Regions from separate parts of the Mesorhizobium sp. M8A.F.Ca.ET.057.01.1.1 genome, predicted to be linked through region 3. Evidence: riboswitches for the same ligand, from Rfam matches in the RefSeq annotation. Region 3 holds a riboswitch; each other region holds the start of a gene.
The links. Region 3 has a riboswitch for cobalamin ahead of EJ077_RS28175 (aromatic ring-hydroxylating oxygenase subunit alpha). Riboswitches for the same ligand answer to the same signal wherever they lie in the genome.
Positions count from the first base shown of each region.

Region 1: another riboswitch for cobalamin. It lies ahead of EJ077_RS11925 (DUF1636 family protein); the one in region 3 lies ahead of EJ077_RS28175 (aromatic ring-hydroxylating oxygenase subunit alpha).
Region 2: another riboswitch for cobalamin. It lies ahead of EJ077_RS12130 (CbtB domain-containing protein); the one in region 3 lies ahead of EJ077_RS28175 (aromatic ring-hydroxylating oxygenase subunit alpha).
Region 4: another riboswitch for cobalamin. It lies ahead of bluB (5,6-dimethylbenzimidazole synthase); the one in region 3 lies ahead of EJ077_RS28175 (aromatic ring-hydroxylating oxygenase subunit alpha).

Region 1 covers NZ_CP034454.1:2,569,473-2,573,036, reverse strand. Annotated here, with positions in the region: partial or broken gene EJ077_RS11930 (winged helix-turn-helix domain-containing protein) at 311-1,509, shown strand; cobalamin riboswitch at 1,539-1,745, shown strand; gene EJ077_RS11925 (DUF1636 family protein) at 1,783-2,217, shown strand; gene cobW (cobalamin biosynthesis protein CobW) at 2,214-3,266, shown strand; partial or broken gene EJ077_RS11915 (cobaltochelatase subunit CobN) at 3,285-3,564, shown strand, end outside.
Region 2 covers NZ_CP034454.1:2,613,359-2,616,922, forward strand. Annotated here, with positions in the region: gene EJ077_RS12120 (MFS transporter) at 1-730, shown strand, start outside; gene EJ077_RS12125 (aromatic ring-hydroxylating oxygenase subunit alpha) at 727-1,899, opposite strand; cobalamin riboswitch at 2,043-2,241, shown strand; gene EJ077_RS12130 (CbtB domain-containing protein) at 2,277-2,456, shown strand; gene EJ077_RS12135 (CbtA family protein) at 2,472-3,275, shown strand; gene cobU (bifunctional adenosylcobinamide kinase/adenosylcobinamide-phosphate guanylyltransferase) at 3,268-3,564, shown strand, end outside.
Region 3 covers NZ_CP034454.1:5,942,190-5,945,753, forward strand. Annotated here, with positions in the region: gene EJ077_RS28155 (ABC transporter ATP-binding protein) at 1-244, shown strand, start outside; gene EJ077_RS28160 (DUF680 domain-containing protein) at 325-573, opposite strand; gene EJ077_RS28165 (DUF680 domain-containing protein) at 639-845, opposite strand; gene EJ077_RS28170 (DUF680 domain-containing protein) at 918-1,118, opposite strand; cobalamin riboswitch at 1,612-1,814, shown strand; gene EJ077_RS28175 (aromatic ring-hydroxylating oxygenase subunit alpha) at 1,929-3,176, shown strand; gene EJ077_RS28180 (hybrid-cluster NAD(P)-dependent oxidoreductase) at 3,254-3,564, shown strand, end outside.
Region 4 covers NZ_CP034454.1:4,685,258-4,688,821, forward strand. Annotated here, with positions in the region: gene EJ077_RS22370 (pirin family protein) at 1-178, opposite strand, end outside; gene EJ077_RS22375 (DUF2277 domain-containing protein) at 219-485, opposite strand; gene EJ077_RS22380 (exodeoxyribonuclease VII small subunit) at 578-829, opposite strand; gene EJ077_RS22385 (histone deacetylase family protein) at 833-1,759, opposite strand; cobalamin riboswitch at 1,938-2,120, shown strand; partial or broken gene bluB (5,6-dimethylbenzimidazole synthase) at 2,292-2,798, shown strand; gene EJ077_RS22395 (hypothetical protein) at 2,966-3,564, opposite strand, start outside.

The DNA.
Region 1 (3,564 bases), 3.3 Mb from region 3:
AATCCACGTTGATTACAGCACCGGACCTTAATGCGGAAGCGTGACAGTTTAACCGCTGAACCGTTTTAAGGAGCCTATGCTGCAACGCGGCGAGGGTTAGCGCAGCACTTCCAGCGAAGCAAGTCAAACCTTGTTCAAAACAACGAGCTGGACGGCATTCCGGGAGAAACTGGTCTCATAGGCTCCTGTTTGATTTCCTTCTCTTTTTACTCCACTTTTCTCTCCTGACAGGGTTGCCGCCAAAACCCTGCTAGCATGGGCTGGAATCACCCATCACATCTTGTCAAAGCACCCTCAGAGTGACGCCTGCATGAAGGAAAAGATCTCGCTTGCCGCCGCCCGGCGCATCGCGCTCGCCGCTCAGGGATTTCTCGATCCCCGCCCCGCCGGCACGCCCGACCGCCGCCATTTCGCCCGCGTTCTGTCGCGCACCGGCCTGTTGCAGATCGATTCCGTCAGCGCCGTGGTGCGAGCCCACTACATGCCGCTCTATTCGCGTCTGGGCCCTATCCCCTGGCTTTGCTCGACAACGCCGCCGTGACGCGCAAGCGCACGGTGTTCGAATACTGGGCGCACGAAGCCTCGTTCCTGCCGGTCGAGACCTACCCGCTGATGCGCTGGCGCATGCAGCGCGCCGAGCAAGGCGATGAAATGTATCTGGGGCTGGCCAAATGGGGACGTGAGCACGCCTCCTATATAGAAGAGATCTACCGCGAGGTCGTCCAGCGCGGGCCGATCGCCGCTTCCGCGCTCGAAGGCCAGAAAGGTTCCGGCGGCTGGTGGGGTTGGAGCCACGCCAAGCACGCCTTCGAATGGCTGTTCTGGGCCGGCCGCATCACCACGGCGCACCGGCGCGGTTTCGAGCGCTTCTATGACCTGCCGGAGCGGGTGCTGCCGCAAGCGATCCTCGACCTGCCGGTGCCGACGCCCGAGGATGCACATCGGGAATTGCTGCGCATCTCTGCCCGCGCCCACGGCATCGCCACATCAGGCGACCTGCGCGACTATTTTCGGCTCTCCCCCGCCGACATGAAAGGCCGGCTCGAGGAACTGGTCGAACTCGGCGAGTTGCTGCCGGTCCGGGTCGAGGGTTGGGACAAGCCGGCTTACCTTCACAAGGATGCGCGTTTGCCGCGCAAGGTCGAGGCCCGCGCCCTGCTGGCGCCGTTCGATCCGGTCGTCTTCGAGCGCTCGCGCTCAGAGCGGCTGTTCGATTTCCACTATCGCATCGAAATCTACACCCCGGCCGAGAAGCGCCAATACGGCTACTATGTCCTGCCCTTCCTGCTTGGCGACAGGATCGTGGCGCGCGTCGACCTCAAGGCCGACCGGCCGGCAAGCGTCCTGCGCGTCCATGCCGCCTATGCCGAGCCCTGCGCGCCGCCAGAGACGGCGGCTCAGCTCTATGAAGAGTTGAAGCAGATGCAGGGCTGGCTTGGCCTCGAACGCATCGAAGCGACGCCTGCCGGCGACCTGGGCCCGGCGCTGTCCGACATCGCGGTGTCGTAAGCTCGCGTTGACACCGCCGCCCGCAACAGCATAAATCCGATCCAGACGGTCTCCTCTCAGCAAAGGGAGGAGCCAAGAGGGAATGCGGTGCGGGCCGAAAAACCCAAATCCGCGGCTGTCCCCGCAACTGTAAGCGAAGAGCCAAGGCCGAAAGCCACTGGGATTGTCCCGGGAAGGCGGCTACCCAAGGCGATGACCCGCGAGCCAGGAGACCTGCCGTCTGGAATGCAAGAATCCGATCGCCCGGCGGGTTTTCCGGGCAAGGAGCCTGATTTGGACCGCGACAGCAGTTTCTCGGCTGAAACAACGGACATTTCGTCCGGCGGGGATGATTCCCTGGCCGGCATCACTGTCATCGTCTGCGCCTCCTGTCGCGACGAGACCGGTTCCGACGCCCATCCCCGGGCCGGCGAACTTTTGGCTGAAGATACGCGCCAAGCCGCCTCGGGCGAGCAAATTCGCATCCGTACGGTCGAATGCCTCGGCAATTGCAAGCGCCGGCTGAGCGCCGCGATCCTGCGCGACGGCTGCTGGAGCTATGTGTTCGGCGACCTGACCGCGACCAGCGGCGCCGATCTCGTCGCCGGCGCGAAACTCTTCGCCACCTCGACCGACGGCCTCATTCCCTGGCGGGGCCGGCCCGACACCCTCAAGCGCGGCCTCGTTGCCCGCATCCCTCCTCTCGACATGCTGAAGGACTTGACATGACCGCTCCAAATTCGGCCGGCAATCTCTCCCGCATTCCGTGCACCGTCGTTACCGGCTTCCTCGGCGCCGGCAAGACGACGCTGGTCCGCCATCTCCTGGAAAACGCCGGCGGCAAGCGTATTGCCATCATCGTCAACGAATTCGGCGACATCGGCATCGATGGCGAAATCCTGAAAGGCTGCGGCATCGACACCTGCCCCGAGGAAAACATCGTCGAACTGGCCAATGGCTGCATCTGCTGCACCGTCGCCGACGATTTCGTGCCCGCGCTCGACCAGATCCTGTCGCTGACGCCGAAAGTCGACCACATCCTGATCGAAACCTCGGGCCTCGCTCTGCCCAAGCCGCTAGTCCAGGCGTTCCAGTGGCCGACGGTGAAGAGCCGCGTGACGGTTGATGGCGTCATCGCCGTGGTCGACGGCCCCGCATTGGCCGAGGGCCGCGTCGCCAACGACATGGACGCCTTGCAGGCGCAGCGCGCCGGGGATGAGAGCCTCGACCACGACGATCCGGTGGAAGAGGTGTTCGAGGACCAGATCGCCTGCGCCGACCTGATCATCCTGTCGAAGAGCGACCTGATGGATGCCGCCGGCTCGGCCCGCGCCAACGCCATCGTCAACGAACACTCCGCCCGCGCCGTGAAGATCGTGCCGACGTCGCATGGCAAGGTCGATCCCTCGGTGCTGCTCGGGCTCGGTCTTGCCGTCGAGGACGACATCGAGAACCGCAAGTCCCATCATGACGGCGCATTCGACCACGAGCATGACGACTTCGACACGTTCATCGTCGACATTCCCTCGATCGCCAATCCGGACGATCTGGCAAAGCGCGTCGCCGCGGCCGCCGAACAGGAAAACGTGCTGCGTGTGAAAGGCTTCGTCGAGGTCGGCGGCAAGCCGATGCGGCTCCTGCTGCAGGCCGTCGGCCCGCGCGTCAATCATTACTATGACCGCGCCTGGGCCGCCGAGGATGATCGCCGCTCGCGCCTGGTCGTCATCGGCCTCAAGGGGCTGAACCGTCCGGCGATCGAACGTATACTCGCCGGCTGATTTCAGACACGGACCGCGATGCACATCCTCACCACGACCTCCGCTTCGCTCGACGATCTCGCCGAGCCTGTCGATCTCAGGCAGACGCCGGCGGACATCGTGGCCTTGTCCTTCACCGACAGCGATCTCGCCGGACTGGCGGCAGCGTGGAAGGCGGACGCCGACCGCCTGCCCACCATGCGGCTCGCGGCACTGCGCGACCTGCGCCATCCCATGTCCGTCGACCTCTGGATCGACAGCGTCGCCCGCCATGCCAAGGTCATCCTGGTGCGCATCCTCGGCGGCTACGACTGGTGGC
Region 2 (3,564 bases), 3.3 Mb from region 3:
GACGCTGGGCATCTTCCTCTATGCGCATTTCGGCATCTATGCCGCGCATGGCGCGGTGGCGGTGTTTGCCATGGCCTTGCTGGCGCTGTTCTGGACCTACCGGCTGGGTGACAACCCGTCGATCCGCCCGGGCAAGACGCGGCCGGCCAATCCGCTCGCCAATATCGGCCGCTTCGTGGCGCAGCCAAGGCTCAGGCTCGCCTGGCTGATCGCCTTCGGCCGCTCCTGCTTCTGGACGACATTCTTCGTCTATGGGCCGCTGTTCATGGTCATCACCGGGCAGGGCGATATCGCTGGCGGCCTGCTGGTCTCGGCCGGCAATGCGCTATTGTTCATGGCCATCTTCTGGGGCAAGGCGGGAAAACGCTTTGGCGGCCGGCGGACGATGACGTTTGCCTATTTCGCCATGTCGGCATCGCTGCTGGCCGCCGGCACGATCGGAGCGACGGCACCGTTGCTGACCGGCGCCTTCCTGTTGTGCGGCGCCTTCTTCACCATCGCGCTCGACGCGCTGGGTTCGACCGCCTTCATGCGCTCTGTACGTTCCTATGAGCGGGCGCAGATGGCGGCGGTCTACCGCACCTATCTCGACTTTTCAGAACTCACGCCGCCGCTGGTCTATTCGGTGGTGCTGGCTTTCTTCGGGCTGGGATCGGTGTTCGTCACGCTCAGCCTGCTGGCAGCGTTTTGCGGCTTCATGACCTGGCGCTATCTGCCGAAATCCCTCTAATCAGGGCAAAGCGCCGCATGGCGCTCGCGCACCCAATTGTGGAAGCGGTGCAAATCATATTCCTCGGGCATCAGCACGCCGGATGTATGGCGCATCGAGCGCAGGCCCTTCTGGTTGACCTCGCAGATCGCGGCGTCCTCCTCCAGCACCTGTGTGCCAAAGGTGATGATGTTGTCGATATCGGTCTCGGCGAGCGCCTCGGGCGCGAACAGCCACTCCGCGACAAGCTCCGTCTGTTCGGGACCGAGCGGCACCAGCCGCACGGTCCTGACATAGTCGACATGGCCGACGATGAACATCGAGGGCAGGCTGGTGGCATAGGTCTGACCGACGGCGCGTTCGGCTGGCGTCAGCCCCGAGAAGACCGGCCCATGCGCCTGGCCGTCACGCGACCAGGTCTGGGCGCCTGCGCGCAGGCCGCCGGAAAACTCCGGCGCGTCATTGTCGGCGTGGCGAACCCATTCGGGATCGTCCTGCCGGCTCATCAGGCCGCGGCCATAGATCGGCACCAGCCGCGACAGGTCCTTGTGGACGCCCGGACAGTGCAGGCACTCGTTGAAGTTTTCCCAAAAGATCTTCCAGTTGCAGTTCATGACCTTGCGCAGCACATGGCCTGAGACCAGCGATTCGAGCGGCCAGTTGCCGAGGTTGCCGGAAGCGGGATCGAAAGAGGATAGCGCCGAGCCGGCGGCATCTTCAGCAAGATTGACGAAGACGAAACCCCGCCACACCGAGAGCGCGACGCGATAAAGCGGGTGATCGGCCTTTTCGAAGCCGTCAGGCAGCGATTTCGACGGCACGCGCACCAGGTCGCCGCGCAGCGAGTAGGACCAGGCGTGATACGGGCAGGTTATCAGCCGCGCTTTCAGGCGGCCCTCGCTCTCCTGGCAAAGCTGCGAGCCCCGATGGCGGCAGGTGTTGTGGAAGGCGCGCAGCTCACCTGTGTCGTCGCGCAGCACGAGAATGTCCTGCGTGCCGATGCGGAATCGGCGGAAGGTTAGCGGCTGCGCCAGATCGGCCTCGCGGCAGACGAGCAGCCAGTCTCTGTACCAGATGGCGTCGAGATCACGCTTATAGCTCTCCTGGCCCCAATATGCCGATGAGGGCAGCGTCGGCTCGGCACGGGTCAGCCCGTTATAGGGATCGCGTTCGCTGGCATTGGGCTGCATGGCGGGCTTCCTGTGAGGCTTGCCAGCCGACACCCGGCCATGAAGTTTGTCAATCAGGACGGGATGAGAGCGGCTTTGCCGATACGACGCTCCTGCGCTGGCGGCTGTCGGAATTTGGTTTGCCGCGCGCGGCGAATTTCCCTATAGTCACCAACGTCGTCGGTTCCTTTTTGGGAGCCAAGAGGGAATGCGGTGCGGGCGGGGTTTCGCCCAATGCCGTGGCTGCCCCCGCAACTGTGTGCGGTAGTCCTCTCCATATGCCACTGAAGGTTTTCCTTCGGGAAGGTGGGGAAGGGCGCTTATCCGCGAGCCAGGAGACCTGCCGGCGACAGGAAACTGACTTCGATGCCCTCGGGTGGAGGGTGAAAGGACAAGACATGACTACCGCTACCGTCTCCCTCGGCGCCTCCGTCTCCTCGCAGTCGCGCTTCATGCAGCTCGCGCTCGCGGCGCTGCTCGGCATCTTCGTCGTCGGTTTTGTCGGCTTCTCGCACATCGATGCGGTCCACAATGCCGCCCACGACTATCGCCACTCGATGGCGTTTCCCTGCCACTAACGCGGATATGACATCATGAATCTGTTTCGCAACGTCGTGTTCATCGCGGCGATCGCGGGGCTCGTGGCCGGTGTCGTTCTCGCCTGCATGCAGGCCTATGCTACCGTGCCGCTGATCCTCAAGGCGGAAGTCTACGAAAAGGCCGGGGGCGGCCATCACCACGACCATGGCGCGGCGCCCGCCGCAACCGATACCGGCGCCGTGAGCACGGCCGTTCCGGCAGGCAATGCCATGAGTTCCGCCGCGCCGGCAGCGGACGCAGCCGCTCCGGCGGCGGAGGATGAAGGCTGGGCGCCGGCCGACGGCTTCGAGCGTTTCGCCTTCAGCGTGCTTGCCAATATCGTCACCGGCATCGGCTTCGCATTGGTCTTGGTCGCGGTTTCGGAATTCGCGGGCGGCGTCGGCAACTGGCGCCAGGGCATTTTCTGGGGTCTGGCCGGCTTTGCCGTGTTCACACTGGCGCCTGGCCTCGGCCTGCAGCCGGAGCTGCCTGCAATGCCGGCGGCCGACCTTCTGCCGCGCCAGATCTGGTGGTCGGCAACGGTGGCGGCAACCGCTATCGGCCTTGGCCTGATCGTGTTTCGCAGATCGCTGCCGTTGACCATCCTCGCGGTCTTGTTGATCGTCGCGCCGCATGTCATCGGCGCGCCGCAGCCCAACAGCTTCGAGACGCCAATCCCGGAAGGCCTGCACCATCAGTTCGTGGTGGCGGTGACGGTGACAAATCTGGTGTTCTGGCTGGTGCTCGGCGCGGTCGTCGGCGTGGTGCGCGGGCGCTTCACCGGCACGGCGACCAGCCTTCGCGACAGCTTTGCCTGATCTGGGCAAGCTGACCTTCATCATCGGTGGTGCGCGCTCCGGCAAGAGCGCGCACGCCGAAACCCTGGTGACGGCATTGCCCCCGCCATGGGCCTATATCGCCACGGCGCAAGCCTATGACGACGAGATGCACGAGCGCATCGCGCTGCACCGCTCGCGGCGCGGCGAGGGCTGGTCGACCATCGACGCGCCGCTCGACCTTGCCGAAGCGCTGGAGGCCTTGCCGGATGATCAGCCGGTGCTTGTCGACTGCCTGACGCTGTGGCTGACCAATCACATGCTGGCGGAA
Region 3 (3,564 bases):
CGCCGGTGGTACGGAGTATCTGTTCGAGGGGACGGTCGATTATGTCGAGCAGCTCGGCGAGGTCCAGCTGGTCTATATCGACATCGGCCGTGCCGACCTGCCGCTGGTGACCAAGCTGCCGGGCAATGTCGAGGTCAGGCGCGGCTCGACGCTGCGGCTGACCGCCAATGCCGGCGACCTTCACATCTTTGATGCGGATGGACGGTCGTTCGCGTTGCACGAAGCGGAAGCAAAAGCCGCCTGAGACCAACCGTGTCTGGACAACGCAAAAAGAGAGCGGCGGGCTGGCCCGCCGCTCTCTTTTTTATACGTCACCACGGCTGGTTAGTTGTTGCCGAAGAGATTGCGGTCTGCGCCCTGAGGTGCGGACTTCTGCACGTCGCCCGACGAATTGAGCAGCTTGTAGACAGGCGAGTCGCTGTTGCGGATCGAACCCGTATGCGACGTATCGACATTGACGGTCGACGAGGCAGTGGGCTGATTGGCGCTGTTAGAGCCATAGTTCTCACTGCCGGCGAAAGCGCTGCCGGAGAGGGCCAGAACGGCGGCGGCAGCAATAAGGATCTTGTTCATTTCAAATACTCCTGATGTCTTGAATTCCACGAGCGGCGGGCAAGCCGCCACTCTCGGACGGGCCGTTACCGGCCGAAGAGGTTGCGATCGCTGCCTTGCTGGGCAGGCGCCTGGGTGGCCGGAGCCGACTTGCCGATCGACGCGGTGTTCGCGTTGTCGGTCGACGTGACCGCCGCCTGGTTGGCGTTGTTCGAACCATAATTCTCGCTGCCAGCAAAGGCGCTGCCGGAGAGGGCCAGGACGGCGGCGGCAGCAATGAGGATCTTGTTCATTTTAGGTACTCCTGAATTTGTGGCATCCACCGGCGCGGCAAGGTCGCCCCGCCGCGAGCCGGGGATCGGCCGTTAGTTGTTGCCGAAGAGGTTGCGGTCGGCGCCCTGGGCAGGTGTCTGGGCAGCCGGCTCCGACTTGCCGGTCGAAGCGGTGTACGAGCTGTCGGTAGTGGCCGCGGGAGTGGCGACGTGCGAACCGTATTGGTCGCTACCAGCGAAGGCGCTGCCGGAAATGGCCAGAACGGCGGCGGCAGTGAGAACAATCTTTTTCATTTTGGGTACTCCAGTATTTTTCCGTCCGTCTAGCGGCGTGTCTTGGGATTAAAATCGCGTCGTTCGGACAGCCCCGATGTGGGAGAGCACCCTTGCCGTTTCCAATCACGAAGTTGTTCAGCGTGGACCATGACTCCACTACTTGAAATTGTACCAGCGCTTTCCACATCTCTTATTTTCTATCGTAATATCAATTGGTTAACTGAAGACGATACCTCGATCACCAACTGTATCGAAGGTTCGGCGTTCACACCGTCCTGCACGCACCGTCAACAGAAACGAACCGTTCGGTTCGATTTTAGAATCTGCTAATAGTCACCTTTTGAAACTGTTAACCCTTTTGCCCCCGGCAAAGGGGGCGAAAACGGCGCCTGCGCGCCAGGCGACAGAATGCGATTCCAACGCCTACGAACCTGTCATGACGATCCAGCATGCGTGTCGCGCCGCATGGATGCGATGTCGCTTTCGTGCCGATGTCGCAAAGCCTGTCGTGATTAGATCAGGCATCTCAGGTGCCGCTGCGTGACGACGGAGCGGAGAATTGGGAAGCCGGTCAGATTCCGGCGCTGCCCCCGCAACGGTGGTGGAGTTCAAGTCGCAACGGGAGACCACTGGGCGAAAGCCTGGGAAGGTGTCGCGATGGTCCGCAAGGACGACTCCAGAGCCCGGAAACCAGCCCGAGATCGCTAGAACTCGACTGATCGCGGTGGGCGGTCAAGAGGCGGATGGTGTTTGTCCGGCTTTGCGCCGATCTGCGTCCAGTCCTTCCTCAATCACCACCAGTTCAGTCCTTGAAAATGGGGACAGGACATGGAAGCGCGCAACGACATGCTGGGGCTCTTGAACAGCCGCAGACAAGGCTTTTCGCTGGAACAGCCCTTTTACACGGACCCGGACTTCTTCAAGCTCGACATGGAGCTGATCTGGTATCGCGACTGGCTGTTCATCGGCCATGATTGCGAATTGCCCAAGCCGGGCAGCTTCATCACCGTGCAGATCGGCGACTATCCGGTCGTGCTGGTGCGCGATCAGCAGGGCAAGATCAACGCCTTCCACAATTCCTGCCGCCATCGCGGCAGCCGCGTCTGCAACACCGACAAGGGCATGGCCGCCAAACTGGTCTGCCCCTATCACCAGTGGACCTACGAGCTGGACGGACGCCTGCTGTTCGCCCGCCAGATGGCCGAGGGGTTCGACAAGAGCCAGTTCGGGCTGAAGCCGATCGCCTGCGAAAGCGTCGCTGGCTATGTTTTCATCTGCCTGGCCAAGGAGCCCGCCGACTTCGCGCCGATGCGGGCGATGATCGAGCCCTATCTCAAGCCGCACCGGCTGAGCGAGGCCAAGATCGCCTTCGAGAGCACGATCATCGAGAAGGGCAACTGGAAGCTGGTCTGGGAAAACAACCGCGAATGCTATCATTGCGCGGGCAATCATCCCGAGCTGTGCAAGACCTTCCCGGAAGCACCGACCGTGACCGGCGTGCAAGGCGCCGACAGCGATCCGGAGATGCTGGCGCACTGGGCGAAGTGCGAAGCTATTGGCCTGCCCAGCAAATTCCGCATCGACCCGGCCGGGCAATATCGCGCCACCCGCGCGCCGCTGCTGCGCGATGCCCAGAGCTACACGATGACCGGCAAGCGGGCGGTGAGGAAGGACCTGTCCGACAGCGTCTCGGCCGACCGCATCGGCACGCTGATGCACTATCACTATCCGACGACCTGGAACCACATCCTCATCGATCACGCGGTCACCTTCCGCGTGCTGCCGGTCAGCGCCACCGAAACGGCGGTGACGACGAAATGGCTGGTGCACAAGGACGCGGTCGAGGGTGTCGACTACGATCTCGCCGAACTCACCCATGTCTGGACCGAGACCAACGACCAGGATCGCCGCATCGTCGAGGAGAACGCCTTCGGTATCCTGTCGCCCGCTTACGAGCCCGGCCCGTATTCGGAGCTGCATGAAGGCGGCGTCATCCAGTTCGTCGACTGGTATGCCCGCTTCATCGGCCCGCGCCTTGCCGAAGGCGGGCGGCCGGCGCTGCGCAGCGTCGCCTAGCGCATGTCGCCCAAAAGTGTGCAGCGGTTTTGGGATCACGACATGCGCAAAATGAAAGGTATGCAGGGATGAATGCCATGACCGACCTTGGCCTCTATCGCCATCTCGACCAGATGGCGCCGTGGAACGACAGGCTGCAGGTGCTGGAAGTGATCGGTGTCAGCGACGAGGCGCCGGACGTCAAGACCTTCACCTTCCGGTCCGACAACCAGACCTGGTTCCGCTACAAGCCGGGCCAGTTCGTGACGCTGGAACTGCCGACGCCGGATGGGCCGCTGATGCGAACCTACACTCTGTCGTCGTCGCCGTCGCGGCCGTTCTCGATCGCGGTGACGGTGAAGGCGCAGGCGGGCAGCATCGGCACACGCTGGATGTTCGATCACCTGAC
Region 4 (3,564 bases), 1.3 Mb from region 3:
CCGGACCCATGCGGTCGAAAAAGATGAACGGCCCGACCAGCCTTCTCTTGGCGGTCGGCAAGGCGCGGCGCACCTCGAAGCCGCCAATATCCTTGGCGTTGGGGATGACCATCAGTTCGATCTGGTCGCTGGCGAAGGCATCGCCGGCCTCAGGGTCTTTCCCCGGGAAGAAGCTCATGAACTCTCCTGGTCAGCGCTCGGTGGCTGCCTCAGCCGCATCAGGCAAAGCGGATCGCGGCCTTTCCTCTTAGTTTGGCCGCCACCTCTTGGCGATTGCGCGGATGTTGGTGGGTCTCGAGGGAATCAAGCAATTCGCGGGCGGATGCCGCAATGGCTTCGACCGCATGATCGAACGCATGCTGGTTCTGTTTCGACGGTCGCGTCGTTCCACTCAGCTTGCGGACAAACTGGAGTGCCGCGTCGCGGACTTCGTCGTTGGTTGCCGGCGGATCAAAATTGAACAGGGTCTTGATGTTTCTGCACATCGTTTCCAAACCTCCTCTTGTCCGTTTCAATCGGGACGAACTGTATCCTCAATCATGATCGTGTCCAAAAATCGGTAAGACTGCGAGGGGCCTTAGTCCGCGTCGAGCGGCTCGGTTCCAACCGGCTTGCCATCGCGCGACAGCCTGATCTTCTCGACCTTGTCCTCGGCTGCCTTCAGCAAGCGGTCGCAATGCGCCTTCAGCGCCTCGCCACGCTCGTAGATCCGGATCGACTGGTCGAGAGGCACGTCGCCACGCTCCAGATCATCGACGATCTTCTCCAACGCGTCGAGTGCCTGTTCGAAGCTCATCGCCTTGACGTCTTCGTTGATCTCACCGCTCATCATTCATCCTTTCATCAGTCGCCCTACATGGGCGGCGACCGAAAATGCCAATCCCTGCAGATCGTAGCCACCCTCGAGCAGGCTGACGAGCCGGTTGCCGCTGTGGCGTGTGGCGCGCTGCATCAGTTGGCCGGTCGCCCAGTCGAAATCGTCCTCGGTCAGATTGATTTCCGCCAGCGGGTCGCGGTGGTGCGCGTCGAAGCCGGCCGAAATGATGATCAGGTCGGGGGCGAAATTGTCGAGCGATGGCAGCACGCGCGACAGGAACGCATCGCGAAACACCTCGCTGCCGGTCCGTGGCGCCAGCGGCGCGTTGACGATGTTGCCGGCACCGGTCTCGTTCTTCGCGCCCGTGCCTGGATACAGCGGCATCTGGTGCGTCGAGCAATAGAGCACCGACGGATCATCCCAGAAAATATCCTGCGTGCCGTTGCCGTGATGCACGTCCCAGTCGACGACGGCGACACGCTCGGCGCCGTGCCTCTTCTGCGCATAGCGGGCAGCGATCGCCGCCGTGTTGAAGAAGCAGAAGCCCATGGCGGTGGTCTTTTCTGCGTGGTGGCCAGGCGGACGGGCGGCGACGAAGACATTGTCGGCGCGGCCTGCAAAGACGTCGTCGACGGCGGCATTGGCGGCGCCGATCGCCGTGATCGCGGCCTGCCAGCTCTTCGGGCTGGCGGTGGTGTCGGCGTCGATGTGGGCAATGCCTTCGTCGGGGATGGCGGCGCGGACACGCGCGACGAAATCGGCGGGATGCGCGTAGAGGATCGTCGCCTCGTCGCCTTGCGATGCCTCGACGCGGTCGAGCGCGGCAAAAGCTTCGTCGTCGAGCACGCGCTCGATGGCGCGCAGGCGGTCGGGCCGCTCGGGGTGACCCGGCGGGGTGATGTGTTCGAGAAAGATGGGGTGCGTGTAGAGACGGGTAGCCATCTCCCCTATCTAGTGCCCCGGCGCCGTAATGGCCATGCGTTGCGGCTTGATCGCTGGGGAAAATCACGCCTGCGTCCATTGGCGTCGCTGCGGGGATTGGCGGCGCCGGGGCTTCGGCGTAAGGTTGGAGCCACTGCCTGGTGCCTGCCGGTCTGTTTGTTTTAGCGGCATTCTGCGACGCCAAGTGATTTCACTTGGCAGCAAATGCTCCGGCGGGAGAATCGGGAACACGGTTAAATTCCGTGGCGTGCCCAACGCTGTAAGGGGGACCGCGCCGGTAAATGCCACTGTCGATGACGGGAAGGCACCGGACGCGGGTTGATCCCGAGCCAGAAGACCGGCCTGGCAGGCATCGTCATCCGCATGGTCAGGCGGATGACATCAGAGCGACGTGCGTCCTCTTGGACGCACAAAGTACGCTCTGAGAATTTGAACTGCTGCAATCGCAAGGGGACAAGCGATGCCGGAAGCCACGACCGCTCCAATGGGCGATGGATTTGATCAGATAGCGCGTGACGCGGTTTATCGCGCCATGTTCACGCGGCGCGACGTCCGCAGCCATTTTACATCGGAGGCGATCGACGATGCAGTGCTGGCGCGGCTGCTGCTTGCCGCCCACCACGCGCCATCGGTCGGCTTCATGCAACCCTGGAACTTCATCGTCATCCGCGATGCCAAGCGACGGACGGAGGTGCGCGACCTGTTCCTTGCCGCGCGTGAGCAGGAACTGCCGACAATCGAGGCAGACCGGCAGGCGCTCTACCGCAAGCTCAAGCTTGAAGGCATCTGTGAAAGCGCGCTCAACATCTGCATCACCTGCGACCGCGAGCGCTCGAAAGGCTCGCCACTGGGACGCTGGCACAACCCGGAAATGGATCTCTACAGCACGGTCTGCGCGGTGCAGAATTTCTGGCTGGCCGCGCGCATCGAGGGTGTTGGCGTCGGCTGGGTCAGCATCATCGAGGCGCAAGCGCTGAAAAGCCTGCTGTCTGTCCCCGACCACGTGACGCCGGTCGCCTATCTCTGCGTCGGCCGTGTCTCGGAGTTCGCGCCGAAACCCGACCTCGAAACACATGGCTGGGGCCGACGCCTGCCGCTGCCCGACCTGATCATGAGCGAGACGTTTTGCGGCCAGGGTGAGGCACCGCTCAAATCGGCGGTGGCGCGCCTCGACACCGTCGCAGGTGCGCCCGCCAGCCCCGCCGATCAGAGCGTCGCGCCGGCCGTGCCCCAGCGCGAGCCGCCGAAGGTGGACAGCGCCTTGTCCTTGAGTTCCCGGAACTTCGATGAGGCTTCGGCCAGCCGGGTGTCCCAGGCCGGATCAGGCACCTGGCCCTCGATGGTCCTGAAATAGACCTGCATCAGGCAGGCAATGGCGAATGGCTCGATGAAGGCTGCCTTGAAAGCCCAGGCAAAGACGATGGCGAGCACGAAAGCCCAGCCGGCGAGTTGCCCGGGCATGACGTAAAGAATGGCGGCTGCCGGAGCCAGCATCAGCAGGAAAATCACGAAAGACACGCCCCACATGATGACCGCCAGCCAGACGGCGTTCTTGACCATGGTCTTGCCGTTCTGGGCGTAGAGCACCACGCCTTGGCGCGCCGTCTCGAACGGCGAGGACGAATTGATGCGGATGTTGTAGCCGAGAATGATCTCGTCGACATAGGTCAGCGATAGCCGGATCACCGTGTTGAGGAACGAGACCAGGCCGCTCAGGCCTGGGATGGGCAGGAAGGCCGCGATGCCACCCAGCAGGCCGGTGATGGCGCGGATGGCGCCCTTGACCAGCTGGTCGACGACGAAAA